4 regions of the Neobacillus solisequens genome follow, and region 4 is predicted to be linked to each of the others. Evidence: riboswitches for the same ligand, from Rfam matches in the RefSeq annotation. Region 4 holds a riboswitch; each other region holds the start of a gene.
The links. A riboswitch is a leader RNA that binds a small molecule or an ion and turns the genes downstream of it on or off. The one in region 4 is predicted to bind cobalamin.
Positions count from the first base shown of each region.

Region 1: it holds a riboswitch for cobalamin, as region 4 does, so the genes downstream of both, ACI3K6_RS19805 (cobyrinate a,c-diamide synthase) here and ACI3K6_RS02355 (ABC transporter substrate-binding protein) in region 4, are expected to answer to the same signal.
Region 2: it holds a riboswitch for cobalamin, as region 4 does, so the genes downstream of both, ACI3K6_RS03155 (ribonucleoside-diphosphate reductase subunit alpha) here and ACI3K6_RS02355 (ABC transporter substrate-binding protein) in region 4, are expected to answer to the same signal.
Region 3: it holds a riboswitch for cobalamin, as region 4 does, so the genes downstream of both, metE (5-methyltetrahydropteroyltriglutamate--homocysteine S-methyltransferase) here and ACI3K6_RS02355 (ABC transporter substrate-binding protein) in region 4, are expected to answer to the same signal.

Region 1 is NZ_JBKFGJ010000021.1:77,135-84,642, forward strand. It holds gene ACI3K6_RS19785 (hypothetical protein) at 1-507, opposite strand, end outside; gene ACI3K6_RS19790 (GHMP family kinase ATP-binding protein) at 700-1,548, opposite strand; gene cobO (cob(I)yrinic acid a,c-diamide adenosyltransferase) at 1,599-2,153, opposite strand; gene ACI3K6_RS19800 (cobyric acid synthase) at 2,166-3,671, opposite strand; gene ACI3K6_RS19805 (cobyrinate a,c-diamide synthase) at 3,664-5,034, opposite strand; cobalamin riboswitch at 5,182-5,371, opposite strand; gene ACI3K6_RS19810 (GerAB/ArcD/ProY family transporter) at 5,948-7,048, opposite strand; gene ACI3K6_RS19815 (hypothetical protein) at 7,071-7,283, opposite strand; gene ACI3K6_RS19820 (Ger(x)C family spore germination protein) at 7,288-7,508, opposite strand, start outside.
Region 2 is NZ_JBKFGJ010000002.1:539,561-547,068, reverse strand. It holds gene ACI3K6_RS03155 (ribonucleoside-diphosphate reductase subunit alpha) at 1-2,173, opposite strand, end outside; cobalamin riboswitch at 2,308-2,507, opposite strand; gene ACI3K6_RS03150 (beta-carotene 15,15'-monooxygenase) at 2,806-3,867, opposite strand; gene ACI3K6_RS03145 (competence protein ComK) at 3,921-4,523, opposite strand; gene ACI3K6_RS03140 (SDR family oxidoreductase) at 5,236-6,102, opposite strand; gene pepF (oligoendopeptidase F) at 6,202-7,508, opposite strand, start outside.
Region 3 is NZ_JBKFGJ010000002.1:127,449-134,956, reverse strand. It holds gene ACI3K6_RS01145 (sporulation protein) at 1-256, opposite strand, end outside; gene ACI3K6_RS01140 (serine/threonine-protein kinase) at 243-1,064, opposite strand; gene ACI3K6_RS01135 (hypothetical protein) at 1,068-1,256, opposite strand; gene ACI3K6_RS01130 (YozD family protein) at 1,442-1,615, opposite strand; gene ACI3K6_RS01125 (hypothetical protein) at 1,787-1,954, shown strand; gene ACI3K6_RS01120 (hypothetical protein) at 1,955-2,629, opposite strand; gene ACI3K6_RS01115 (hypothetical protein) at 2,676-2,816, opposite strand; gene ACI3K6_RS01110 (DUF2935 domain-containing protein) at 3,031-3,870, opposite strand; gene metE (5-methyltetrahydropteroyltriglutamate--homocysteine S-methyltransferase) at 4,029-6,335, opposite strand; cobalamin riboswitch at 6,495-6,687, opposite strand; SAM riboswitch class I at 6,759-6,869, opposite strand; gene ACI3K6_RS01100 (HXXEE domain-containing protein) at 7,000-7,482, opposite strand.
Region 4 is NZ_JBKFGJ010000002.1:383,283-390,790, reverse strand. It holds gene ACI3K6_RS02380 (bifunctional adenosylcobinamide kinase/adenosylcobinamide-phosphate guanylyltransferase) at 1-108, opposite strand, end outside; gene cobD (threonine-phosphate decarboxylase CobD) at 66-1,166, opposite strand; gene cbiB (adenosylcobinamide-phosphate synthase CbiB) at 1,123-2,106, opposite strand; gene ACI3K6_RS02365 (adenosylcobinamide amidohydrolase) at 2,100-3,569, opposite strand; gene ACI3K6_RS02360 (FecCD family ABC transporter permease) at 3,570-4,634, opposite strand; gene ACI3K6_RS02355 (ABC transporter substrate-binding protein) at 4,600-5,565, opposite strand; cobalamin riboswitch at 5,736-5,928, opposite strand; gene ribH (6,7-dimethyl-8-ribityllumazine synthase) at 6,242-6,712, opposite strand; partial or broken gene ribB (3,4-dihydroxy-2-butanone-4-phosphate synthase) at 6,770-7,372, opposite strand; gene ribE (riboflavin synthase) at 7,405-7,508, opposite strand, start outside.

The DNA of each region.
Region 1 (7,508 bases), on a different contig from region 4:
AAAGCTGTAGATGATTGAGCAAATCAGAATAATGACAACTATTTTTAGATCAATTGTATAAGATACATCTGGACCTAAAACAGGAAATTTCAATACATATAATAAGAATAATATCCCGATGGATAACGCTGCTCCTCCAAAAAAAGGAATTAGCAGCCAATGGTGATAAAATTTAAAGGCAGCTCCGAGGGCAATCCCTAATAAACCAGTGGTAAAAGGAAACACAAACAATTCGCTCGGCTGCATAATGACTAATAATAAGATCGTGATAAAGTAAGACATGAATCCTATTCTTAAAGAGAGCATGGCTGAAAGGACAATTGGAAGGGTCGCCAATATACTAAACGCAAAACCAATTCCTGTAAAAACTCCTGCAGATTGAAAAAGGGTGGTGATGGCAGCAAGTACAGACCCCATGACTAATTTTTTTGCATTTGTATAAGGTGTGGCCTGATGAACCTTCTTTGATTTTTTAAATGACTGCTTATTTTCCAAATGGTTTTTCATGTCACACCCCCTATATTAATAAAGATTTATTCTTTAAGTCTGTATTTATTACTGCAGTTCTTTTTGATTTTTATTATAGGGCCCTTTAAAGTTGTCTGTTAATTTCCGAACCATCCGCTCCAATCAACCGGGTACAAGAATCATCAATGTTGTTTAACATTGCATATTAAAAAAACCAGGCTTTCGCCTGGACTATTCTGTATTATGGAAGGGGCCCAACATTTGAATGGTGGGGAACTCTGTTAAAATACAAGATATTACCTCTTTTTTTTTCGCTATGTTATGATCCATCATGATTCCTGCAACAGTGCCACTATGTGCAACTACGACACCACCCTGAACCTGTTCAGCCAACATTTTCAGTTGGTTAAAAATAGGTTTGGGCAATATTTTTTGATTAATACTTGCACTTATCGTTGCAGCCTTACAAATATACGATATATTATTTTGCCTGAATCCTTCTTTGATCAAGTCATAGGCTACGATCAATCGATCTTTGTCCTGCTCGCTATACGTTTTCTTTATTTGATTATGTTCGATGGTGTTTATGGTTCCACCTAGGTCTAGCCCTACTAGTGTATATGGTGGCAAGAAACCAAAGCTTTCAATCCATTCACCGTGAATATGGTCATAAGCGACAACTTCCTCGTACATGATTCCATCAGTAGGCTCAATTTTTGCTGCTATTTTTGAGATGGTTTCCTTTGAAAGTGGAATGGAAAAACTGTCTGCGATAGCTTTTAATGTTGCCACAATATCGGCGGAGCTGCTGGCCATTCCCTTACCTTCTGGAATGTTTGAACAAATCTCCAAACGGCCTCCCCACTGCAGCCCATAAAATTGTAAAAGGTATTTCGCTGCTTTTTTGGCTTTACTTTTCGAATTCTCCCCCAATATTTCCGATAAAGTTGGGTCTGGGATAAATAAGGCCTCACTTCGCAAGCCCTGGATTGGCATAGTAATTAAAAAAGGCCGGTCCCCCAGCTGACCTTGTACAAGCTCACCAAACGTTCCATTACAACAACCTTTTCCTGATCTCATGACATGAAGCTCCCTAGTGTTAAACATTATAACGGTGAATCCGCTTCGAGTTAAAACTCTATTCCTCTAACGGCAGGAATACCTTCGTCATAATAATGCTTCATCGGCTTCATTTCCGTCACCAAATCGGATTTTTCGATAATTTCATCCTTGGCTGAACGGCCTGTAATAACCAGATGCATTCCTTTAGGGCGCTTTTCAATCAGCTCTAGCACCTCTTCCAAAGGCAGAACATCATGAATTGGGAATGTTTCAATTGCCAGGGCATTGTTCAGTTCATCCAATATGACAAGGTCATAACCGCCAAATTGAACCATTTCTTTAGCAAATGCCCAGGCTTTTTGGAATGCATCTCGATGCTCTTCAGGTGTTTTTGTCCAGGTGAAACCCACTCCGGTTTGAACGATTTCGATTCCCAATTTTTCAAACATGATTCTTTCACCAGATTTACTTTCTGGAGATTTGATAAATTGGATCACAATGACTTTCTTTCCTTGACCGGCTGAACGGACTGCCAGGCCAAGGGCGGCTGTTGTTTTTCCTTTTCCATCTCCGGTATATACTAGCGTAAGACCTCGTTTTGCTTTATTTTCTCTTTTTTCCATCCCTCTTGCACCTCATCCGTTATTTTTTTGAAATTCTAACATTTTCTGTTCGATTAGTGGTACATTTACATGTTTCCTGACATGACTCGCTAGGCGATCAAACGCTTCCTCCCGCAATTGAGTAAAAGATTCACGCTCTTCGATTGGCTCCAACCCTTTTGCACCACGAAGCTGATTAAGGAATTCCTTGCGAAACTCGTCATTATGAAAAATACCATGAAAATAGGTACCTATCACTTTTTCTTCTGTCGTTTTACACCCATCCCATTGGCCGTATAAATCGATAAGGCCCAAGTTTTCTCCTATCGACTCTGTTTCGCCCATATGAATCTCATATCCTGTAACATCGAACCTCTTGTCAAAAAGAGTTAGAGTCCCATTTGATAGTTCGGTCCTTTTGTCTTTTGTGATAGTTGTCCGAATTGGCAGCAATTGAAGGCCCTCTAATTCGGGATTCATAGACTCGATGGCAAACGGGTCTGCAATTTTTTCACCGAGCATTTGGTAGCCGCCACAGATACCAAAAATGACTGCCTTGGTCTGTAACTCGGTTATTTTTTGGGCAAGCCCGCTTTTTCTTAAAAACAATAAATCCTCGATGGTATTCTTACTACCTGGTAGTATCATCAGATCAGGGTTATGTAATTGGTCGGCTCTTGTAACAAAGCGGACATGGCAATCCGGCTCAGCAAAAAATGGATCCACATCGGTGAAGTTGGAAATTTTTGGATATTGGATTACAGCAATATCTAGATCCTTTTCTCTATTTGGGTTTGAAGAATATTGGTTTAATATTAATGAATCCTCCGCATCAATATTTAAATGATCTAAGTAGGGGATAACCCCAAGAACAGGTTTACCGGTATACTCCTCAAACCATGTTAACCCAGATTCGAGAAGCCTGATGTCTCCCCGGAATTTATTGATGATTACCCCGATAACCCGATCACGATCCTCAGGCTCCATTAGCTGAAGCGTTCCTACTAAACTGGCAAATACACCGCCTTTGTCAATATCTCCAATTAAAATCACCGGTGCGTTAGCCATTCTGGCAACCCGCATATTCACTAATTCCCGATCATTTAAATTTATCTCTGCAGGACTGCCGGCTCCTTCAATCACAATCCTTTCAAATTTTTCGGACAGAACGGAAAGCGAACCTTTTATCAGCTTTAATCCCATTTGAAAAAAATCACTTCGATAGGCGCCGGCTTCCATGTTCAGATAGGGTTTCCCATGGACCACCACCTGTGATTGATACTCACGGTTAGGCTTTAACAAAATAGGATTCATATCCGTTGTTGCCTGAATGCCAGCTGCTTCCGCCTGGACTCCCTGGGCTCTGCCAATTTCTTTTCCGTCAATCGTTATGTAAGAATTTAAAGACATATTTTGTGACTTAAACGGAGCCGTTTTATGTCCATCCTGTGCAAAAATGCGGCAAAATGCAGTGACTATCACACTTTTGCCTACATCTGAATTAGTTCCTTGAAACATAAGAGGAATCGCCTTAGTCATTTGCTTGATACTCCTTACATTTATTGATCCAATTCTCAACCAACTCAGGGCATGAGCCAAAGTGGAGGTGGGTATATCCAGCAATTAGGTTCCCTTTCATATATCCTTCTTGTTGTTCGCTGCGGATCCCAGAAGTTAGGTAGGCATGTTTCCATTCCTCTTTCGGATGAAAGGTTGAATAGTGAAATTCATGGCCTTTGGCAATCAGCTTACCTTTTAGCAGAAAGTTTTCGTCCGCTCCTTTAATTTCGCGATATCCCAAGGCAGCAAGTTGTTTTTGCATTTTTACCTTCCCGGGTATAACTCCTGCCATTTCGTACTTATTCCCATCTGTTGTTTCAATAGATTCCGTTAAATACATAAAACCCCCGCACTCAGCTAAAGTAGGCAAACCATTTTTAATCGCAGAATGGATGGAATTTTTTGTATCAGTATAATTTGCCAATTCTTGGGCAAATTCTTCAGGAAATCCTCCTCCTATATATAAGCCATCAATCCTCTCGGGCAGAATTTCGCCTTTTAGCGGAGAAAATTCAATGAGCTCGGCACCAAAGGCTTCTAACAGCTCTAGGTTTTCCTGATAATAAAAATTAAAAGCTGCATCTCTGGCAATAGCTAGACGAACGGAACGATGCTCTATTTTATTAAAATGGGGTTTTTTTACCACTAAAGGAGGGGCTTGTGCTAGTTTATATAATTCATCAACATTTATCGTTTTTATAACCAAGCTGGCTAGCTTTTCAAAAAAGGGCTTCAATTCACCTCGTTCTATCGATGGAATCAATCCTAAATGCCTCTCCGGAATGGAAAGCTCTTGAGTTTGTTTCAAATAACCAAGGACTGGGATGCCACACCCCTGTTCAATAGCTGATTTGACAATATGATAATGTCCTTCACTCCCCACCTGATTGGCAATTACTGCAACAATATTTGTCCCGCTATGAAACTCCTGAAATCCTTTTACCACAGCAGCAGCACTTCGGGCCATACTAGCACAATTGACTACCAATACAACTGGACTTTCGGTGATCATACTTATTTCTGCAGTTGAGCCTTGATTTCTTAAGGGATCTTTTCCGTCAAAGAATCCCATTACTCCTTCAATAATAGATATATCCGTACTTTCGCCAGCCTTACTTACAATTTCTTTTACCATTTCTTCAGTTAACATCCAGCTGTCAAGATTTCTGGAAATTCTGCCAGTAACCGCTGTATGGTAACTTGGATCTATATAATCTGGTCCACATTTAAACCCTTGTACCGTATACCCCTTTTTCATTAGCGCAGACATAAGTCCAATGGTAAGTGTCGTTTTACCAACACCGCTGCCTGTACCGGCAATTACAATTCTTCGATTTGCCATTCCTATTCTCCTCCTACTATGTTAGAAAACTGAATGTAAAAAATCCGTTCAACAAAAAGCTGAACGGATTAAACGCAAGCAGAAAAAGGTTAGAAAGGCGTACCTTCAAACGCTAACGTCTCACCTTCTCAACCCCCGAAGAAATCAAAACTTTTCATAGTTAAGACAGGTCTCCTGACTTGTGTTTCTTCCTACTATCGACCCTTCCCGCACGGACAATTCTACTCCGATACAGTGGTTTGTCTATTTCGTCCACACTTACAGTTACGGGGATAGTTCCGGACTTTCACCAGATTCCCTATTAAGCCTTCTTGGCATCTTACCTATTTTCATATTTTTCTATTATAGTAACCTAATTATAGACACAATTTCAATAACTTCCATAAAAACTATGAAAAAACCCTTACATAACTTTTATTTAAGTTGGATATGTGAAATAGTTGATATTAAAAGGACACACAATTTATTACCTTCCAACTAAAGCCCAGTTAGTTTGAGTACAAAACTTCACCATCTGCAACTAATATTTGTGTGATTAATGGAATTCGGATTGTCCTCTTATTTTTGAACTGATCCCATCAATTATGAAACGGTTCCAGAAAAAATCTAAAAGAGCTTTATATTCATTAGTATTTTCGATTTATCATTTTAACCACCCTCATCTACTTATGGTACGGTTCACCGCACTTAGTTATGGGAAGGTTATTAAAAAATTACAAATTATAAACTAACTATCGAAACAAACATATTTTAACAGTACTGATTTTATTACTAGCTGCTTTAAAAATGGAGCCAGTTGAATGACAGGGTTTTCTATTATTTGTCTTTAATGTAGAGCTTCAGCAAATAAGAAAAGGACATCCCTCGATATCCTTTTTCCATTCACTATACTTTTTTAAAATCAGTTTCAAACCTACACATTAGCCAGTACCTTTCTCTTACGCCTCACCACAGCCCAAAAGATAAAAAGAAGTGGCAGAACCGTCCCCATTAAAATATTTAGGGGTACATAGGTCTTAAATAGGAATTCTGTTAACTCAATGAAATTTTTAGAGAAAAAAATAGCCCCAACACCTATTAACCATCCTATTGGAACAATCAGTGGCTGGTAGGTCGATATCCTGAGTACTTGTGCGGTACCAAGGCTAAGGCCATAAAAGAATAATGAAATCCTAACCATTAAACCAACAGTCCAAAATAAAATCGCAATAGCATCAAATCGATTTACAACTTCCCCCGCCTCAATATAACGAACCTCTGTAAATGTCGGAAATGACATATTTGCCGCTTCTTCAGGGCCAAATAAGGCAACTGGCCCAGTGATTGGTCCCAAAAAGAAAAGCAAAGTGAACCCCACTGCATATAAACCCGTCTTGATTAGTTTTTCCGGACGCTTTACATATGGCAGAACCATGCCTAAAATAACAAATTCTCCAAACCATCCCATTATGGATACGGCTCCTTTTGCAACCGGGATAACACCATTGCCCATGATGGGAAGAAGGTTGCCATAGTCCTTGTCATTCACAAATGTCATAAATACAACAGATACAGCCGCCAATACTAGAACTGGCAGCATAATTTGGTTAATTCGTGCCAATGTTTCTAATCCTAAATAAACTATAAAGGCAGTTAATAAAAGAATGACAGAGATGAAGGCCCATAATGGAGTCTCTTCCATAATAATTTTATAGGCTTCACCAAATAATCGTACCCCTAAAACGGCCATTATATAAAAATAGAGCAAATAGATAATCCCCAATATTTTCCCAATCCATGAAAAATGTTGAAAGAGAATTTCTATCAAGGAGAGCCCGGGAAAACGTTGAACCAATTTCGACAGGGCTAGAATTCCAATTAAGCTCAAAATAGAACCAACGATTCCGGCAAGCCAACCGTCTTGCTTGCTTTGATCAAGAACCAAGGTGAGCAAAATCAAGTGTCCAATTATAGTTAAAGAGGTGATTGCAAGCATAGCTGCCTGAACGTTGCTGATTTGTCCTTTTTCGCCCATAACGGTCTCCTTCTTTCCATTCTTATAGGGGGGATAATAGATTTAATAATTTTGCAATGGATAACACATTCTGAACTTTATAAATCGCCAGTACCCCGGCAACAATGGTCAAACCGATAATACCAAGCTGAACCGCTAAAATTTTATACTCTTTCTGTTTCCATATATAGTACACGTGGAGACCAGCAGTTCCAAGAACCAGAATAATAAATAAAAGACATATTAAAATATTCATATCTTCACCTTTCCCGAAGTCCATAACGTGATATATTGGTAATGACTTTTATCTGAACTGGCATCTCTTTTAATCCGCCGCTTCTCCACCCCGAAGAAATATCTTTCCATTCTTTGGGGTATTTGCGATAGATGGACTCTCCAAAGTAAAAAATATCGGCTTGCCATTCTTGTTTTACTTTGGCAAATGTATGATTTACCTCTTGCTTTATTTTATCTTTTAGCT
Region 2 (7,508 bases), 160 kb from region 4:
AGTAGGTCGATTTTAACCCGTGTCTCCAAGCCTCTAGATGGAGCTGCAATAGATCCTTTGCTTTAATATCGTGCTTCACGTACAAATTAAAGCTTATTCCTTGATCAATATGCTTTTGTCTCGCAGCATTTTGTTTTATGCTCCAATGCTGGTCCAATTGATGTCTGACTCGGCGATAATAATCGTACGTATGATGATTCAAATCCGGAGCGGTTACTTTGAATTTAAAGTTCTTCTTTTCTTCGGCATATTCGACTGAGTAAATCGGATCAATCCCATCCGTAGAGCCGCCGATTTTGGCTGTTGAAGAATTGGGGGCAACTGCCATCAGCCAGCCATTTCGCATCCCATTTTGGGTAACATCCTGTTTAACCTTTTTCCAGCGGTCTGATGTATAGCCTTTTCGGTCAAAATAACGGCCTGTATGCCACTCGGAACCTTCAAATTGGCTGTATGCCCCTTTTTCTTGTGCCAATTCCATCGAGGTTCGAATCGTAAAATAGGCAATTTCTTCGTATAGTTCATCTGCCAATCGTACCGCTTCTTCCGTTTCCCAATGAATGCCTTTTAGCGCTAACAAATGATGCCAACCAAAGGTACCCAAACCAACGGCACGGTATTTTTTATTAGTCTTTTGAGCTTGTCCAACATGAATGGTATTTAAATCGATCACATTATCCAGCATTCTCACTTGAATTCGGATCAAACGTTCTAACACTTGGTCCGGTACCGATTTTGCCAGATTTATTGAAGAAAGATTGCAGACGACAAAATCTCCCGGCTTACGAACGATAATCAAGTTGCCATCTTGGTCCTCATATTCACTTGAAATAGTGGTAGCAGACATGTTCTGAGCGATTTCTGTACATAAATTGCTGCAATAAATGGAGGTACGCCCTTCGCTAACTAGATGCTTATTGGGATTCTGCCGGTTAACTTCATCACGATAAAACATATATGGTGTCCCGGTTTCCAATTGCGAAATCATGATCCTGGCCATGAGATCCATGGCCCGATAGGTCTTCCTCGGCAGAAATGGATGTTGGACTGCCTCATAATACTTTTCTGTAAAATATTTGTGATCCTCTTCATCGTAAAAATCTTCAAGTCCTAACGTATTTCCATTCTCATCTTTCCAGCCCATTATTTGCTTCACTTCATGAGGACAAAACGTATGCCACTGGCCGATGCTTTTCCCATTCTCATCGGTTTCCTGCAATTTTTCCATAAAAAGGTCCGGGATTGAAACTCCTGTGAAAAGATCGTGTGCTTTGCGCCGTTCATCGCCATTATTGGTTTTTAAATCAAGAAATCCATTCATAATATCTTTGTGAAAAATATCGAGATAGACGGCGATCGCCCCTTGACGCTGTCCTAGCTGATCCACGCTGACAGCAGTATCGTTTAGTAAACGGATCCATGGGACCACCCCTGAAGAATTTCCCTTAAATTTCTTAATATCGGATCCCAGTGCGCGCACTTTTCCATAATATACACCAATTCCGCCGCCATCCTTGCTAAGGCGGGCAATATCCCAGTTATTAAGGTAGATTCCATCTAGTGAATCTTCCACTGTATCGATAAAACAGGATGATAGCTGACCGAAGCTTTTTCCGGCATTAGCTAAAGTAGGAGTCGCCACTGTCATATACAAATTACTTAGAGCCCAGTAGGCTTCTTTTACGAAATAAATTCGTTTCGAGTTTGGTTCATCCTTCATCAAGTGCATGGCAATCGTCATAAACCGCTCTTGAGGAAGCTCGTAAAGATTCCGGTCATGATCTCTTGCTAAATAACGATCAGCCAGCAAGAATAGGCCCATATATTGAAAAAGCAAATCGCGGTCCGGGTCAATGGTTTGCCCAAGCTCATCGATTTCTTCTTTAGAATAGGAGGTTACTAGTTCAGGAGAATAAATTCCTTTTTCAGTTAGAATTGTGAGTAATGAGTAATAATCTCCGTAACTTTGTTTGGGATCGTATCCCCTGTTACGGGCAACTTGCTCATAGAGTTCGTTTAAATAGGCTCGAGCCGCAATGTAGGTCCAATTCGGCTGGTCCATGGAGATTTTATGTAGGGCGTATTGAAGGACTTTTTCATTTTGATTGTATTGTTTGAGTTCTGTTAGGTCTAAACCAAGTTTTTCTGCCGTTGTTACCATCGTTTCGGTCATTGTCGATTTCTCCTTTTTTGTAAATAAAAAAATCCGCTCGGGGATCAGAGCGGAAGAAATGACAACAGCCAAAAGAAAAACCTGCATGATTCGTTTTGACGCCACCATCTCATCTTCCCCATCCCCGAAGAAGTGAAACTAACTAAAATAAGACAGGTCTCCTGACTCATGCATCATCCTCTACTAAATCCTTCCCGTATAAGCACCCAAATAGTGAGCTCTCTTATACAGTGGTCCATTTAGTTCGTCAGCATTTACAGTTGCGGGGGCAGTTTCGGCCTTTCACCGAATTCCCTATTAAGCGAATCATCGCATCTTATCGCAAGGCTATTACTATATGTAGTTGTTTTGCTATTTTCTAAATACTAGATACAGTGTATTAGTTTAGTTTATATCATATCTTATTCATGTTTTTTTTACAAGACAAAAATTGTAATCTATTTTCTTTAGACAACTTGAGGCAGTTTACTAAAATGATATCTTTAGAATTACAATCATGGGATTTCTTTGGGGTGTACTCCCGTGAGAAGTCTTTGAGAATCGTTCTATCTGACATCCCTAACCTAATTTTGTAGAAGATGTCCATGAGATATTATTTTATTACACTAAAAGGACCGGCACAACCACCGGTCCTAGGCTTTCTCCATTTCTCTATTAAATTTTCCCTTTAAAACCGCCTTAAATCTCTCTGGATCATCCACCCGGATTGCCACCTGGTCATAATGCTTAACCAACCCCATGGCTAGGGTGGCCGGAACACGTCGCTTCAGTTTCAAGATCACATCAGGATGAACTTCCATAAAGTCACGCGCGATAAATTCAATGGTGTTTTTCGAAAGCTTTTGTTGACATTGTTCCGGTGTATCCCTAACTTCTTCGATCTCAGACCACTTTACCTCCATCCGTTTCATTAACCCCATTGAGATATAAAGCGAGTGCTCCGTTACCTGCAGCGGGTTATGCCGGACGGCCTGAATGTCCGCAAGAAAAAATAGGACCGTGTACATATTTAAAACCAGCATAATAATCGATAGGACCAAAGATTTTTCGTGAATCAGCCAGTGGATGCCAACGGATTCCAGAACCGTTGCATGAATCAGCATAACCATTAAGGCAATATAGCTTGATTTTTTGTGCAAAGTAAAGTATCCCTCGCCTGTTACTGGCTTCTTTTTCCAAGAAGCAAAAGAATAATAGATCACGAGCATCTCTGAGCAAATCACACGAACAATAGGATATGGCTTTACCTTTTCATTAACTGCCTTTGAAAATGCATAAATAACTGATAATGGGCTTTCTTTGACATAACAAACAATCCTTGGCAAATAAAGAAAGAACGTCACCAATACTACCATTTCTATAAGCAATAGCCCGCTTTCCACTGCAAATCCCAGCCAAGTGACCCGTTCCATAGGTGCCAAGTATTCCATTGGAATCATAAACCGGGCAACCACGAGACCACCAGAGATTCCGATTAGAATGTTTTTCCAATTCCATTTTTGTTTTTTCCATGTCAAAAATAACAGAGGTGCTACTAGTGCCAAATCAATCATGGATGCTACAACCAGTTTATTAGGATTTTCAGGTAAAATTTCTCGACCGAAAGCTGTGCGGTATAAGGAATAATTTGCTACAATCACAGACATGAGTAGAAGCAATAGCAAATGACGGTTAAGGGACCTTTTCCATACCATTTTAGTCATCCTTTACTTCTTTTCCTAATTATACCATACAAACTGTAATAATATTATTTTTCCAAATCTTCATCGTCCTCGTCATCTTCCTCAGGATCGATAAACCGAATGGTATACTTATTTTCACCGGCATCTTCACAAACGAAAAAGCCCATTTTCGGTTCCAAATATAAGTTCAAGGGATTCAAAGTGTTGTTAATAATACTGTCCCGTAAGTATTTGGCGTTTTTTATTCGGTTGTTAAATGACATGGTCCGAAGTTCAATTTCAACGACATGACCGTAGCTAGTCACCACTTCCGTTTTTTTCGTGCCAATCGGTGTTTGCTTCTTTATGTGAGCCAGTGAAAACCAAACACAGTTACTTTTCCTGCCCGACCTTGTTGGCAATAAAAAGATATCCAAATGTGAATTAATCGCTAGTGGATAAAATCGTAAATGAGGTCCGAGGATTTCCATGGAACTTTTACGTGCACCTTTTAGATTTGATCCAACCAACAACAGATTTTTTTCAATAATTTTTAACGGTGGCTGGTCGACAAGAAAGGTATCTTCTCCCTCAATAATTCTCGTAACAAGCTTACCCGTTTTGTCATATTCTCCTGTTATTAGAATAGTTTTTTCATTAAAGAAATATCTATTACTTTCATTTTTCATATACCGATCCCCCAAAAAAGTTTTCTCTATCAATTCTTATAAATAAGGGGTATACTAACCATAAGAGTTGGCATACCCAACTTCCGTTTCCCCCGGGCTGGTCGGTCAAGACATGTACCCGGGGGCTTCTATTTGTTAAACTACATGTAACACCTCCTCTTTATTGTGAGTGATATCACATGATTGTCCGTTATCCATATTCCTAAAATGGTACAATCTGTTTGGTGTATTGGGAATGGTAGGAATGCAAACTTGTTCGTGGGGGAATGTAGTGAGGTTCGTGGAGCTGCACAATCTTGAATCTGCCGTCTGCGTTTCGACAATCTACTTGTATATTATATTAAGTATGACCTATGATTGTAAATATTTGTCGATAAAATTCTAATAATTTGTGTTTATCCCAAAAAACTGAAAATTGCATGTATTGACACAAATAGAATTCTAGTTTACAATTTTTATCCAATTACCATGGAAAATGATTGGATGATGATTAAATAGTATTTATAATGTATAAAAATACAATATTTCCCTTTCAATACCGTTAATTTTAATAAAATTAACTTTTCACAAATATTTCATTATTTTTAGGTTCTGTTAAAGTTGTATTTGATTCCGCTCCAGTCATAGGGTGTAAAAATCAACAGTTTTCTTTAACATAGTTTAAAAATACAAAAAACAACTGGTGTATACACCCAGTTGCTTTTAATATCTTCTACTTTTTAATGGAGAATCCGAATTGTTTAGCAAGATTTTTTTCAATCCACGACCAAGGTAACAGGTTTTTAAATCGTATCTGTGTTTTGACTCCTTTTCCTACTGGATAATGTAACTGCGGGTTTTCGGACTTCACTGCCTGAAGAATAACTTCTACCACTTCCATCGGATCTCCGCCGCGTTCTTCCATCTGCCCCACCAGGCTAACGATCTTATCCTTAAATTCCGCATATGGGGAAGTCGGACCAATCTTAACAGACTCCATTCCCTTGGACCAAATGTCGGTTTTAAATACCCCCGGCTCTACTACAATTACCTTAATACCAAATGGCAACAGCTCTAACCGCAATGATTCACTGAAACCCTCTAGAGCAAATTTTGAGGATGAGTACGGGCCAATCCCGGGTAGACCCATTTTACCGGAGATGCTGCTGATATTGACAATCGTACCGCTTTGATTTTGCCGCATCGTTGGAAGAATGGCTTTTGTCACCGCAACAACTGCGAAAAAATTCGTCTCAAACTGCGATTTCCAGTCTGAAATTGCGAGGTCTTCAATAAACCCGCCTTGGGCATATCCAGCATTGTTTACAAGTAGATCAATTTTTCCGTGCCTTGTCAGAATATCGGAAACCACCTGTTCAACCTCTGCAAAATCGGTCACATCCAGTTTTACGATTTCTATTTGACCTGCCACACCTGTTTGGGCAGCCATCTGTTCGAGCCTGTCCTTCTTATCTGGATTTCTCATGGTCGCAATCACATGATACCCTTCTCGAGCGAGTGCCAAAGATAAAAACATGCCAAATCCACTCGATGTCCCTGTTATAAAGGCTATCGGCATCGTCTTTAGACGTTCCGTCATAATAGGCCCCCTTCTCATTCATACTTCCATTATTCTTGATTGATTCCGACTATTCTTCCATTATAAAGGAATAAAAAAAGAAGTCACCTCAGCAACTTCTTATAAACTAGCAAATTCTATTACCAGCTGTTCAAAGCGGTTTAACGCATTATCAATCGGTTCGGACGTCGTTAAATCAACACCCGTTTTCTTTAATAATTCAAGCGGATAGTCGGAACTGCCGCTCTTGAGAAATTCCAAATAGGCAGAAAGTGTTGCACGGTCCCCTGCAAGCAGCTTTTCAGCTATATGAATGGCTGAGGCAAAGCCAGTCGCATATTTGTATACATAAAACGGCCGGTAGAAATGCGGGATCCGTGACCATCCGTATTTTACCTCTTCATCAAACACTAAGTCATCCCCGTTATATTGTCTGAATAATGATTCATAGATTTGATTAAAACTCTCCACATTTAACGGTATTCCGCTTTCTGCCTTTTCATGGGTGATTTTTTCAAACTCCGCAAACATAACTTGAGTAAAAAAGGTCCCTCTAAATTGGTCAATAAAATGGTTTAACAAGTACTTTCTAATCGCTGGGTCGGTTTCTTTATTTAATAGATAATGGATTAGCAGTACTTCATTAACCGTGGAAGCCACTTCCGCGACAAATATGCTGTATCCGGCGGAGATTCTTGGTTGATGAGAATTAGAATACCATGAATGCATCGCGTGTCCAAATTCGTGTATCATCGTGAACATGCTGTCAAGATCGTCGTGATGATTAAGTAAGACAAATGGATGTACACCATAAACACCCAAATTATAGGCTCCCGAACGCTTTCCTGGTGTTTCCCTAACATCAATATAACGAGCATCCTTAAACGTTTTCAGCGTTTTGACATAGTCCTCACCAAGTGGAGCCAGTGCTTTCAAAATGGTATCATACGCTTCATCATAGGAAATTTCCATTTTAACACCATCTACAAGTGGTGCATTCATATCATATTGACGCAATTCCTCTACACCTAGCTTTTGTTTGCGGATCGCGGTGTATTTATGCATGGAAGAGATATTTGCTTTGGTGGCAACAATCAACTTCTCATAAACTTCTTTTGGAACCCTGTCTCCAAACAAGCCTTTTTCCAGTGCAGAAGGATAATGGCGTAGTCGCGCCATGGTTACGTTATTTTTGATAGTAGAAGATAGCGTTGAAGCAATCGAATTTTTCCATTGTAGGTATGGTTGATAATAGGCTTTATAGGCTTGACGTCTTTTTTCACGGTCTTCGTCTTCTATCCATTTCGAATACATGCCTCGGGTTAATTCCACTTTCTCACCGTTATCATCGGTCACTTCACCAAACTTTATGTCGGCATTGTTTAGCATATTAAACGTTTGGCTTGGTGACGATAATGCTTCTCCCA
Region 3 (7,508 bases), 260 kb from region 4:
TAATGGTGAAAGGGGCTGTCACACGAAAACGGTCAATCGTTGCGGTCACAGAATATTTACGATCATCTGATTCCCGTAAATAAGTGGTGTTCACAGAAAGATAGATATCATCTACTTGTTGATCAATCTTTCCACCTTTTATCTCCACTACCCCATTAATCGTCTCTCCAGGCATATACGTTTCCTTTTCAAGCTTTGTATCCACAGTTGCTGATCCAATCCCCACACTTGCAAAAACTTTGTTAAAGAATGACATGTTTCATACCTCCTAATTGTTTCGTTAATAGATGTATATCCGCTCTTACTTGATCACAATTCTCGTATACAGGATTTATTTGGAGTAGCCGTTTTATAATTTGCTGGCCTTGTGGCGATATATTTAACTCCTCTTCCCACGATTTTTCTTGCTGATTCTTTTCAAAGGAAAAATTCGAATAGAGCAAAAACAGTAGAAAATGACCGAGCCCGTAAAAATCTGCCTGAAAGTTTAGCTCCTTTCTTAGATCTTGGCTGGGACCCTTCTTCTTTTTTGAACCATCTAACGGTCTAGCCAATCCTAAATCGATTAGTCGAATCGAAGTCCCGTCTAATAGGACATTAGGAATTCGAATATCTCGATGAATGACTCCCATTCGGTGCAAATAGTCAATTTGCTCCAGTAATTTGGAGGCAATTGTAAAAGATTCTAATTCAGTTATTTTCCAGCCCTCATAAAAAATGAGCTGCTCAAAATTCTTTCCATTAATATATTCCATCGTAAAAAATGGGATGGTATTATGCATTCCATCCTCATAATATTTTGGAAATCCAGGATGTTCAAGTGAGCCTAATAGTTTCTTCTCAACCTCAAATCCATTTCTTCCCTCTTTAGTAAGCCTTTTATGAAGGCGAAGTGCTTTTAATACCTTTTTTGTACCAGTCTTTTCATCAAACACTAGATAACTGTGCCCATAACCGCCAGCCCCTAAATGCTTAATCACTTCGTATCGTCCAGCAATTACATCAGCTGAATGAAAAGGTCTCTCTAAAATATGGGAAAGCAATAACATCACTTTTTTGATCATCGTTTAACTGCTAAAAAAACTAGACAAGAAACTGCCGCTTTTATGCTTCTTTTTATAATGATGATGCCCCATATGATTGTGCTTATAATATTTTTGTTTTTTCCAAGCATCACTGGACGAACCGTAATGATGGTGTTTATGATGAGAACCCAACTTACTTTGGATAATCGATTTAATGATCTTTTTGAACATCCTATTCCCTCCTCCGTCTTCGTAATCATTTATACGAAGCCACTAATAAAAGGTTTCGTGATTTCATAATTTTTCCCTTTTATCTTTGAGGAACACAAACAAAAAGCGGGCAATAAGATGCACGCCTTTCGGTTGATTTATCATAAAGGAATAACTAAATCCCCTAATTTTAAAATAGATATTACCTACTCGTCCTCTACTTCCTCATCAATAATACTTTTTTCAATTAAATATTCGAAGGTAATATCTGCGATTTCCTCCAACTCCTCTTCACTGGGAACGTATCCCCTTTTTACCAGCTCATGAAAGAAAAATTCTGCAATCTCTTCTGTATCAATAAAAACCTCAATTTCTTTCAAGCTATCGCCCCCTTTTTACAGAATGTATGAACCATAAAGCTTTTTCATGCTAGTTACTTAAAAAAGCTTCTGATATAATTTCGTGCTTTTGTGTACAACGTTAAAAAGGAAGTCTTTTTAAGAATGGACAAGCATAAGATAAGTAAAAACAACCATTAGAGGTGTGAGAATATGTCAGAATTAAAATGGAAGTTAGAAGCTTTAAGAAATGATCTGAATCAAGAAGAAAGTCATATCATTAAATGGTTTGAAAGAATAACAGATACCATGTTTTCTATGATTAAATGGGCGGGAATTCCATTCGTCATCTACCTATTAGTTGAAATCATCAGATGGTAGCTATACATGGCTTTTTCCGTCTTCCTTTGAGATGGCTTTCAATTTTTTCAAGATAACCCGCATGACCTGATAATATTCCTGGTCATGAAATAAATTATATAAAATTCGATAATCATTATAGAGATCTAATAGATCATCTATCAATCTCTTCTTTTCTTTTTTTCGGGTGATTTCTTCAAGCTCTGATTGGCGAACTTGATTCTTTATTTGCGACTTAGAATTGTTTTTTTCCTGCTTATTCACTAAGTATAAGAGACCTAGTTTTTGAATAAAGGTGTCCGCACTTTCCGCATCGGCGATTAAAGTAAGTTCGTCCTCCCCGACTTCAAGCCACTCCCCATCATGAACCCTGGAGAGCTCATAAATAACATCTTCCCACGCATCATCTTTAGAACGCCAAATTTCTGTCCGGAAACCAACTACTTTGAAAAGGTCTGCCTCATATCCCTTTACTTGAACAACATCCCCAATGAAAAACTTATATTCAATATCAATATGCTCCTGTTCCAACACCTTGCCATCGTAATCTGACAACGGCTTTAAAGCAGATTCAACAAATAAGCCATGGCTTTTATTTACTTCATATACATACGAACCATCCAGCCATTTTACATCTGTTACATTTCTAAATTTACTGGATCCTTTAAACTTTTGGTTTAAGGTTTTTCCATCCATAATATAAAACAATAAAAAAAACCGCATACCATATTGGTACACAAGTTTACTTTGCTTTAATCTCCGCTCTATCAGGTGGTTTATTTTCTTGACTATTTTGCTTGTAGGTTTTATTAAACAATTCAATTAGTCCCCTAGCCGCTTTATCCGGATCAAAAGTACCTCTTTCTGCATACTTAACTTTCATGGTGAAATCACCTCGTTGTATAATATGCAAGTCGTTTTTGAATGGAATCTTGTCTATTATGTATGTGTTATAATTTTAGAAAAAACGGAAAAATGAACTTATTGAACCGTTGACCCAAAACCTTTCAAAAAAAATAAGAGCTGCTGCAGCAACTCGATTATTACTTTCAAGACCAAATGCTTTACACATTCTCTAACATTAGCTGTTTTCTAGTTTATTGTGTACTGCCTGTAAGATGCGCGTCAAACATATCAATGATTTCAAGAAACCTATCAGCTTCCCGGAAAACATGGTCTGCTAATAAAGGATGAATAATGCTCTTTATTCTACATTGCTCAATTAAATCACGAGCTGTTCTCTTAAAGTCCCTTAGAGAAGCGACCGACACCCGATTTTGATCAAGGAATTGATCTAAAAGAGGAACTGTTTGAGATTGTGGCTTCATAGAATCTAAATCTCTTGCTTGATACAGCAATTGATCAAAATCATTGCTGAAATTGCGTGCTAAATCAACTAGTTTCCTTTCTGATGGATCAAGGAGATGGCCAATAAATTTGGCGTGATCTGCCATAATCCTTAAAAAGAAGACATTTTCTTTAATAATGGCATCTGGAAGCGGTTGTAATTTTCCTTCATTTAATTCCATTAATCTTTTTCTAAAATAATTGGCTTCCCTACTTGTATGGTCAACTAATAGTGGGAAATTATTTTGCCCAGGTAATTTGCATGTGAGAATTAATCCTAATACTTTTCTTTTAAATACGAAAATATTCGTTGCAGCTTGTTGTACCTCGGAATTAAACCTTCTTATTTGTTCGGGGTCTGTTTGGTTATTGAAGGAATAGGCAGTTTGTTCGATTTGTTCAAATAAACGATAAAATTGATTAGCCTCTTGAATGAGTTGTGTATCCTCTGCTCTAAAACCTAATCGAAGAAATAAAGAATGCTCTTTCATGATCCTAGCCCAAAAACGAATTTCATTTAATGAACGCTCAACGAATAGCCCAGATGTAACCCCTGTATCAGCATGTAATTCGCGTTCTTGTCCGTTCATGCTAAGGCCCCCTTAAATACTGCAATTATTCTATTGTTATTGAATAGGTCATTTAAATATTCCTAAAACAGTTCCGCCACATAAATTATTGTTGGGATTATAATTTAACTCAAAGTAAAACGAGACCTAATAAAGATCTCGTTAATGCTTTAAATCTCTTATAAATTAATAGTGTGCTTTGTTCTAAGCTTTTCCCTTGTTTGTTTTGCTGCTTCAACCATCACCTTAAGTGCATCCACCGTTTCATTAATACCGCGTGTCTTTAAACCGCAATCAGGATTAATCCAGAACAGCTTCGGATCAAGTACTTGAAGAGCACGATCAACGTTTCTTACCAGCTCTTCAAGCTTTGGTACACGTGGGCTATGAATGTCATATACACCAAGACCGATACCTTTGTCATACGTATTTTCTTCAAAGGCATGAATTAATTCACCATGACTTCTTGAGGTTTCAATTGAAATAACATCAGCATCGAGTGCTTTAATGGCATCGATAATCTCTTCGAAGTCTGAATAGCACATATGAGTATGAATTTGTGTATCATTTCGCACTGAGGTGGTAGCAAGTTTAAATGCATAAACGGCAGCGTTCAGATAGCTTTCCCAGTTTTCACGTTTTAATGGTAGTCCTTCGCGAATTGCCGGCTCATCGACTTGAATCATATGGATTCCATGAGCCTCAAGTGTTTCCACTTCTTTTCGAAGCGCAAGCGCAATTTGATTGGCAACATCATAGCGTGAAATATCATCCCGTACAAACGACCAATTTAATATTGTTATTGGACCTGTTAACATCCCTTTTACCGGCTTGGTTGTTAACGATTGTGCATATACAGTTTCTTTAACTGTCATTGGTGCTTGATAAGACACGTCCCCATAAATAAGAGGTGGCTTTACACAACGGGAACCATATGACTGAACCCAGCCAAATTTTGTGAATTGAAAACCGGCTAATTTTTCTCCAAAATATTCAACCATATCTGTACGTTCAAATTCTCCATGTACAAACACATCTAAGCCAAGCTCTTCTTGAATATCAATCCATTTTCTTATTTCTGCATTAATATATTCTTCATATTCCGCATCCGTTAACTCGCCTTTACGCCAATTTAAACGCTGTTTTCTTACCTCTTGGGTTTGTGGGAAGCTTCCAATTGTTGTGGTTGGTAGAAGTGGCAATTGAAAAGCCTCTTCTTGAATCTTTTGACGAACATGAAATGGTACTTCACGTTCTACTTTATAGTTAGGCAATTTTTGAATGGCTTCACGAACTTGTTTGTTATATCGAAAAGATGATTCATTTAAAGTTTGAATCACTTTTGTACTTGCCGCCATTTCTTCTTGTATCGCATCTCTTCCAATTTGTATACCTTTTGTAAGGACAGCGACTTCATATAATTTTTCATCAGCAAATGATAATGCTTCCTTTAATACCTCATCGAGTGATTCTTCACTTTTAACGGTCACAGGTATATGCAATAAACTTGATGAAGGTTGTACAATAAGGTGATCTTTTGAAACGACTTTTGTAATCTCTGCTAGGGTGGATAATTTATCATCTAGATTCGCACGCCATATATTACGTCCGTCAATTATTCCAGCAGCAAGCACCTTATCTTTTGGGAAACCATGTTTTTTCAAAGCAATAAGATTCTCACCATGATCATGTACAAAATCAAGACCAATCCCTTGAACAGGAAGTGAAATGACATCTTCGAAATGTTCAATACTATCAAAATATGTTTGTAAAATCACCTTTACGTTTGGTGCCGCCTCATGCAACGTTCTATAAACGCCTTTACATAATGCTACCTCTTCTTTTGAGATTGTTGTAGAGAGAATTGGTTCATCGATTTGTACCCACTCTACACCTTCTTTTTGCAATTCACGTAAAATCTCAGCATAAAGCGGTACAAATTGATCTACAACTGCATGGAACTCACTTTCTTTATACCCTTTTGACAACTTTACGAATGTTACAGGTCCTAAGATAACAGGCTTTCCGTCAATACCAAGTTTTTGCTTTGCCTCTTTATAAAATTGAAGTGGGCGATTTTCGACAAGGGAAGGTATTGCTCTGTCCAGTTCTGGAACAATATAATGATAGTTTGTGTTAAACCATTTTGTCATTTCAGATGCAACCGAACCGTTAGTGCCTCGTGCTATATCAAAATACGTTTCAAGTGATACTTTACCTCCATCGTATTTAAAGCGCTTCGGTACTAGACCGAACATAACAGCAGTATCAAGAATATGGTCATACAAGCTAAAGTCTCCGACTGGGATCAGGTCAATTCCTTTATCCTTTTGTTTTTGAAGATGCTGCAAACGAATCTCCTCGACCTGTTTTAAGAACGCCTCTTTTTCTAGTTTACCACCCCAAAACTGTTCGAGAGCCTTTTTCCATTCACGATTTTCACCAATTCTCGGATAACCCAAATTCGAGCTTTTCACTTTATTCATCGCATTTTTATCTCCTTCTATGTTTGTATTTTCGTCTTCAACTAAAAAATCTCTCTTTTCAATTAGAAAAGAGAGATTTATACGCATAGCTAACTAGAGTTGAGACCATCTGGTTTTCTCAACACGTATTCATCACTCCTCCCTATACATCCGTAGAGTACAAGAGCATACAACAGGCAGGTCTCCTGACTTTGGTTCATCGCTTCTTATCCCTTCCCATTTCAAACTATGAAACAGTGGTTCATGATAAGTCGCTCCCCATTACAGTGGCGGGACCGTGCCGGAATTTCACCGGTCTTCCCTTTTAAGCTGTGTAGATCATACTCACAGCACCTATGCATCTGATATTTAATTTTAAATTAGAAAAAGACATAAGACCCCTCTATTTGAAAATAGAGAGGTCTTCATCACTTATGGAATCCTCTCTTATTTGTCAAAGCAAAATGCTTTGCAGGAATTAGCACCTTTTCAACAAAATTGTTGAATGGTTGCCGGGCTTCACAGGGCCAGTCCCTCCACCTCTCTTCATAAGAGTTTTAATAGTTTATAATGTTCTGAATTTAATAGTCATAATAGCATTAGAAACACGAGCTGTCAAAGTAATTTTCAAAAAACATAAATATTTTGCCTATTTCAATAAAGTTTTTAATCCTCAATCAACCTATTAAGAAGGAGTTATTTTGCCACCCACTTTAAACAAAAAAGGAATAAGTGCCAATAAAATAATTCCTACTACAAATGTTGATATGATTAACTCTTTCCATATAATTATATTCTTTGAAAACATTTGATAGATAACTAATGAATTTATTGGAAGGTTAAGTAATAAACCAGTGAGAAGTCCTGGTGCATACTTTTTCATCAATATGGTCGCAATAAGGTGCGGAAAAATAGCATTTAAAATCATTGAACCTAAAAATCCAATAAACATCCATTTCGCAAAATCTAATTCTGGCATATACAAAAAACTAAATGCAGATAAATAAGCCAAAATAGTTATAAAAATAACAGCAAAAAGGAATTCACTTGAAGAAACTGGCTTTTGAAACCTTGAAGATTGCTGTGACCATTTAGGCAACCATATTGCTTCTTCGATATTATGAAGTGTAATAGCAAAACAAAAAAATATAACAAGATAATAGTCCATATATCTTCCCCCTCTTCAAGTAACTT
Region 4 (7,508 bases):
ACGGGCACCGGTTTTTTTATGAATTTCAACTGCCTTTTTCTCTGCAAAGCTGCTTTTCCCACTTCTTACTCCACCGCTGATGAATACAAGGGATGGGATGTCCGCCATCGGGCTAACACCTCCATGAGTTTTGTATTTTCTTCTCTACTTTTTATCGCAAATCGAAGCCAATTGCCTTCTAAACCTGGAAAATTAAAGGTATGGCGAGGAATGATGGCATTTTTCACCAGGAATTCAAACATTTCATATTGATTCTTTACCGTTGGATCCTTAAATAAATAAAAATTTACAGTTGAATTTGTTACGAGAAACCTATGATGTTGAAAAAAATCAAATAGCCGATTTCGCTCCATAGCGATAAACTCCTGAGTGTTTAAAATAAAGTCATGATCACCAAGGCAAATCTCCCCAGCCAACAGGGCAATCGTATTGACACTCCAATGCGGCTGTAGAGGCAGCAATTCTCTTACCACTTTTGCACTTGCAGTTAAATATCCTAATCGCAGACCAGGTATCGAAAACATCTTCGTCATTGACCTAAGGATCATTAAATTCGGGTAATGATGGATGTAAGGAAGCATCGACTCGTATTCCACAACAAAATCGTAAAAGGCTTCATCCAGGATCACCACACATTGTTCCTCATTACAGACCTTAATGATCTCTAAGACGAGTTCCTGTGAATAGTGGATACCGGTAGGATTATTAGGATTGCAAAAAAACAGGGCGTCAACTCCCGCCAGACTCTCACGAAACTTATTCATTTCCCATTTAAATTCCGGACCCGTTAATGAAAAGTAGCGAATCTCGCATTGATTCGCGCGACAGGCACTTTCATATTCTGAAAAAGTCGGTTGCACGATTAAAACGGTTTTTCCAGTCAGCCACCGAGAAACAAGATGAATAAGCTCTGATCCGCCATTGCCAATCAGGAGTGATTCAGCTGGCAGTTTCTCCTTTTCTGAAATGAAGGTTTTGAGTTTTAATGAATTAGGGTCAGGATATACCATCAATTTATCGTAAAAATGAGGCCAATTTTCTTTTAAAACACTAGGTGGTCCCAATGGATTAATGTTTGCACTAAAATCAACATACTCTTGAGGTAATGGAAGCCCCATTGCTTTATAAAGATATTGTGGATTTGATCCATGTACTGGCCAGTTCAATCATCATCCCTCCCATCCAAAGAAAAAGTAAAAATAGAAACACTGTTTTATGTAAAATCATGTTTGCTTTTTTGATATCCTCTGCCACGATTGGTCGAAGGGGCTCCCCCATTTTTGCACGATTGGAAACAATACCTTTATAGTAATTAATCCCACCCAGTTGTATTCCCAAAATGACAGCAACAGCTGCTTCCCCCCAACCGCTGTTAGGGCTAGGGTGTTTTTTGGCATCTCTAAACAAAATCGACCATGCTTTTCGATAATGGAGGATCTTCGGCCGATTTCCCAATAACATGACCAATCCAGTTAGACGGCTAGGAATCCAATTCATCACATCATCCCATTTGGCAGAGGCCCAGCCAAATTCTTGGAATTTCTCATTCTGATAGCCAACCATTGAATCACAAGTATTCGTGGCACGATAGACCATAGCTAACGGGGCACCGCCAATCAATGCCCAAAATAGCGGTGCCGTAACACCATCACTCGTATTTTCCGCAACCGTTTCAATCGCCCCTCTGGCAATTTCACCTTCATCAAGCTCATCAGTGTCACGGCCAACAATATAGGATAGTTTTGTTCTAGCTTCACCCAAATCTCCATTTATAAGCGGTTGATAAACCTCAAGAGAGGCATTCCGCAAACTTTTTTGGGCAATGGTGGTCGATATGATGATACTTTCCACTGCAATTCCGAAAACGGGATGAATTTCATAGGCCATCCAGGTTACTAAGATGACTACAAAAAAGACTGTCAACAAAACAAAAAGGAGCATCAAAACCCCTTTCGTTTTCTTATCGTATCCGTTGTTCCAACGTTTTTCCAAATAGGCGATCAGTGAACCCATCCATTTTACTGGATGAGGCCACTTTGGTGGATCACCAATAACTAAATCGACTATGTAGGCAATGCTAATTGAAACTAAATGATAAACTAACATTTTTGTTTCCTTTTTTGAGATTTTTGTATAGCTTCTGTAGTACATTCGTAAACAGCTTTACTAATCAGTTTCCCTAATGAAGTGATCGTCCCCGCAAAGTCCAACATTTTTCCCGTTTGTGTAGCAGCGACTAAAATACTGTCAGTTGAAGTACCAGTGGCAATAGTTCCTGTTCGATTATCTTCAATCTTTAAATCATGCAATGCCTTAACCTTTGCTTCGGTTGCCGTCATAATACTTTGAATAAAAGATTCATCCGTCAGTTCTCCATTGATAAAGATCCAAGTATTAATAGTGCCTGGTACCTTTTCAACTTCATGAAGATGACTCCGTGCGGCATCAACAGCATTTCCAACTCCGGCAGTGACGACGAGAAATATCGAAAACCCTTCTCCATCTAGTTTTTTATAAACGACATCTTCCAAGATTACAGCTGTCATCATTCCGACTGTATCCGAAGGTTCAAATCCTCTCGCTAGTAAAAAATCAGTCATTTCTTGAATGTGATTACTGCAATTATAATCCTTATGTACATGTCGGTTCACGAACGTATCATGCCAGCCCACGCCTGACCCGATTACACCAGATGAAAGTGTCTTCAAAGGGATTGGTGACTTTAAAGAAATAATGTCATCGGATACATGAAGCATATCCTCAGTAACATGATAAGTGGGGCCATTATTATACACATTTGGCAACAATACCATTTGCGGCGCTGCTACTTTTGGATGAGGTTGCTTTTGGATACGCGTCCGATAAACGTCCTTAATTCGTTCTTCTTTTAAAACCTCATTCGGAATATGAAGACTATTGATCCTTCCCTTTTCCAGCAGTAATAAGCGATCACAATATAAACCCGCAAGATTTAAATCATGAAAAATCGAAATAACCGTTAATTTATGATCCAAAGTCCACTGTTTTAATAAATCCAGTAATTCTTTCTGATAAGATAAATCCAAATGATTCGTCGGTTCATCAAGCAAAAGAACCTCAGGCTCTTGAGCAAGTGCCTGTGCCAGAAATACTCTTTGCTTTTCACCCCCAGATAAAGCATTAATATCTTTATGCTGAAAATTTGAAATACCCACTTGCTTCATGACTAATTGTACTACTTCTTCATCTTGATTGCTCCAATTTTGAAAAAAACCCTTTTGATGAGCGTATCGCCCTAGTGCAACCGTTTCTTTTACAGAATAGGAAAAGGAATGTGAAGAGTGTTGTGATAATACAGCAATTTTTTTTGCAAACTGTTTTTGTGTGTATTCCTTCAGTTTTTTCCCGTTTATGAATAGATCGCCTGATCGGACGGGCAGTATGCCGCTAAGAAGTTTAAGGAGAGTAGTTTTTCCGCTTCCGTTAGGACCCAAAATCCCAAATAATTCACCTGTTTTTACTTCAAATGAAATATCTTTTACGACAAGTTCATTCCCATATCCTCCGGAAACATGTTGAACCGATAACATCTATTCATCACCTCTTTCCTTCCGTTTCCTCTGTAATAAGATAAGGGCAAAAATGGGAGCCCCAATTAAAGAGGTAATAACACCAATCGGAAGCTCGCTTGGAGATATAATTGTTCTTGAAATAAGGTCCGCGATAATCAAAAAGCCGCTCCCAGTCAAAATGCAAAGCGGTAAAAGATACTTATGATCTGGTCCCCACAACAATCTTGATAAATGGGGAATCACCAATCCGACAAACCCGATGGTGCCTGACACCGCTACTGCTGCCCCCGTTAGGATAGACCCTGAAATTAATACAATCATCTTTCTTTTTTGGACATTGACACCTAAGTGATGAGCCCGTTCTTCTCCAAAGGACATGGCATTTAATTCTTTTGCATTGTATAAAAGAATGGCAGAGCCTATGATAAAAAACGGTAATATGATATATATGTAGTCCCAGCCCCGCATCGAAACGCTTCCCAAAAGCCAACCGATGATTTGTCTTAGCTCCTCTCCCGTTAAGGCAATCATTAGAGAGATCAGTGCTCCTAAAAAAGAGCTAAAGATAATTCCAGTTAGGATGATGGTTTCCACTCTCATGGAATGCTCTATCTTTTTAGCAAATGACAAGACTAAAAAAATCGTCATTAACGAAAAAACAATACTTAAAATGGGTAATGTAAACATCCCCACTAGCGGAAGTGAAATCTGGAGGAATAGGGTTAGGACTGCACCTAGTGAAGCCCCTGATGAGACACCTAATGTATATGGATCTGCTAACGGGTTTCTTAATAAGCCCTGAAAGGCAGCACCGGCAATGGCAAGTGACGCACCAACAAGACCAGCTAAAATCACTCTAGGTAAGCGAATGTTGAGGACAATACTAGAATACATGGGGTCAATGCCACTTGTCGAGATTCCACCAAACAGCTTTGCACCTATTATCTTAATAATAGTAAAGATTGGAACTGAAACAGTTCCAATCGAAATACCAAATAAAATAGAAAGAATCAAAAAGATCCCTGCCACTAAGAAGGCTATATAATGTTTATTTAAATACTTCCGGGTAAACAGCCTTGGCAAGATCCTCTACTCCTTCAACAAGTCTTGGACCCGTACGAGTAACTTTGTCAGAATTGACATCCACAACTTGCTTGTTTTTCACAGCATTAACATTTTCCCAACCTTTTTGTGTTAACACTTGCTCTGTTGGATTTTTAACATAATAGCCATATGTAGTCACAATCACATCAGGATTGCGTTTAATCATGGCTTCCTCTTCAATCTTAATCCAGCCCTCTTGGTCGCCCGCAATATTTTCAGCATTAATCAAATTCAGCATTTCATTCATAAACGTATTTTTACCAGGAGCATAAATTTCAGGTGATGGTGATACTTCCACTAACACTTTTTTCTTCTCTTTAATATCTTTTGCTTTTGTTTTAATTTCCGCCAACTTATCTTTCATATGTTGAACGATTTCTTCGGCTTTCTTTTTCTCTCCGGTGGCAGTACCAATCATATTAATGGAATCATACACTTGTTCAAAATTTTCCGCATCATTGACAACTAGTACCTTGATGCCCGCATCGCGCAGCTGTTGAAGGCCTTCTTTTGAATTATGTACACCAGATGCATGTGCTAAAACAACGTCAGGCTTTAACGAAATAATTTTTTCAATATTAATTTCTTGTCCGCCGACTTTCTCTTTTTTAGCCGTATCTTCTGGATAATTATCAAAATCTGAAACGCCGACAACTTCTTTTCCAAGCCCTAATGCATAAGTAATTTCCGTGTTACTAGGAATTAGTGAAACAATTTTCTTAGGTTTTTTATCAATAACTACCTTTTGATCCACTGCATCTTTAATGGTTACTGGGAAGGAAACCTTTTCTGATTTCTTTTCCACGCTGGATTTTTTCTCTTCTTTAACTTGATCTTTTGCCCCTGTACAACCGGCCAAAGCCCCTAATGTTAATAGTACTACAAATAATAGTGAATACAATTTCTTCATTTCATACTCTCCCCTGCATGTTTACTATACAAAAAATAATAGGTCTTCCTTACGCCACCAAATAAAAAACATCTCCACACAAAATGGAGATGTTGGTCTGATTAGATTCAATTACTAACACATATGTAATAGTAGTCTAGTCGTCCACACCTCCCTATCCTCGTAGGTTATTTGGCGCATTCAAATAGGCAGGTCTCCTGGCTTATGGTCATCACTCCCCACGTCTTCCCATCGATTCGATAGTGACAATTTGTGGGTTGCTCCCATTTACAGTGGCGGGACCGCGTTGGCTTTTTACCAAACTTCCCTTTTAAGCAAAAATCCCTTTTCGAGGATTTTAGCACCTATTTTCATTATTTTTTGTTACTCCCATTATAAAAAACGGAATAGGATTTGTATACATTTATTTTAGGCACTTTTAAACTTGTCAGTTGATTTCCGCTCCAGGTGCTTCGCTTTCCGTGGGCGTTTCGGCGAGCCTCCTCGGCGCTTGCGCCTGCGGGGTCTCTCCAGAACCGTACTCCCACAGGACATTGATTTTCTTCTTAGAATTCACCCACGCACGAAGGAAATGCGTTAGCATTTTCGAGGAGTCTTCGCACCTTCCGCTACAATCAACAGAGTGTTAAAAATCAACTCTGTTCTTTAACACAGCCTTATTTTAAAATATTGCCTTTTACAACTCTAAGGTTCGGCAAAGATTCGCCATTTCAATAGCGGATGCCGCTGCTTCCCAGCCTTTATTTCCAGCTTTGGTACCGGCACGTTCAATGGCTTGTTCAATGGAATCTGTCGTTAATACACCGAAAATGACAGGAACCCCACTGCTAATAGAGGCAGCAGCTACACCTTTAGCTGCTTCGTTACACACATAATCAAAATGCGGAGTGGACCCTCGAATGACAGCTCCTAATGTAATAACAGCGTCATATTTTTTACTGTGTGCCATTTTTTGAGCTATTAATGGAATTTCAAATGCACCTGGGACCCAAGCAATATCTACATCCTCTTCACCAACGCCGTGTCTTTTCAGAGCATCTTGAGCACCACTGACCAATTTTCCAGTAATAAATTCATTAAATCGTCCGGCAATAATACCAATTTTCAGGCCTGAACCTACTAAATTTCCTTCATATAAATGTCCCATTTACTTTCCTCCAATCATGATTTAGACCTGGGTTGTCAAGTTGAGATTCATTGACGTTTCCATTGTCTTTCTGTATTCAATCAATTCCTTGATGGTAATCATCTTTAAATCCAGACGGTCTGCGATTTTACGAAGTTCCGGAACCCGTGCCATCGTACCATCCTCATTCATAATTTCACAAATCACTCCTGCTGGTTTAGCTCCCGATAATTTCGCCAAGTCTACAGCAGCCTCAGTATGTCCATTTCTCACAAGAACCCCACCGTTTTTAGCTATTAGGGGAAAAACATGCCCTGGCCTCTTGAAATCTTCACCCTTCGCATTTTGTTTAAGCAAATTCATGATGGTGGTTGAGCGTTCAAAAGCAGAAATACCTGTTGATGTAAATTTGTGATCAATACTAACGGTGAAGGCAGTGCCATGTGAGTCAGTATTTTTTTCTACCATAGGCTTTAGATCTAGCTTATGGGCCAACTCCTTTTCGATGGGAACACAAACTAACCCTCTTCCATAGGTCACCATGAAATTAATGATTTCTGGGGTTGCTTTTTCAGCTAAGGCAATAAAGTCACCCTCGTTTTCTCGGTCCTCATCATCACAGACTATAATAACTTTGCCTTGTTTTAAGTCAGCTATCGCCTCTTCAATTGAATCAAACATTTTCCTTCACTCCTTCTATGAAGCCCTGACTATTAAAACCCATGATCCTCTAAAAATTGTGCTGTAATCCCGCCGTTTTTGGTTGCAGATGTTCTTTTCGAAAAATGTTGAATATAGTGTTCCACATATTTACTAA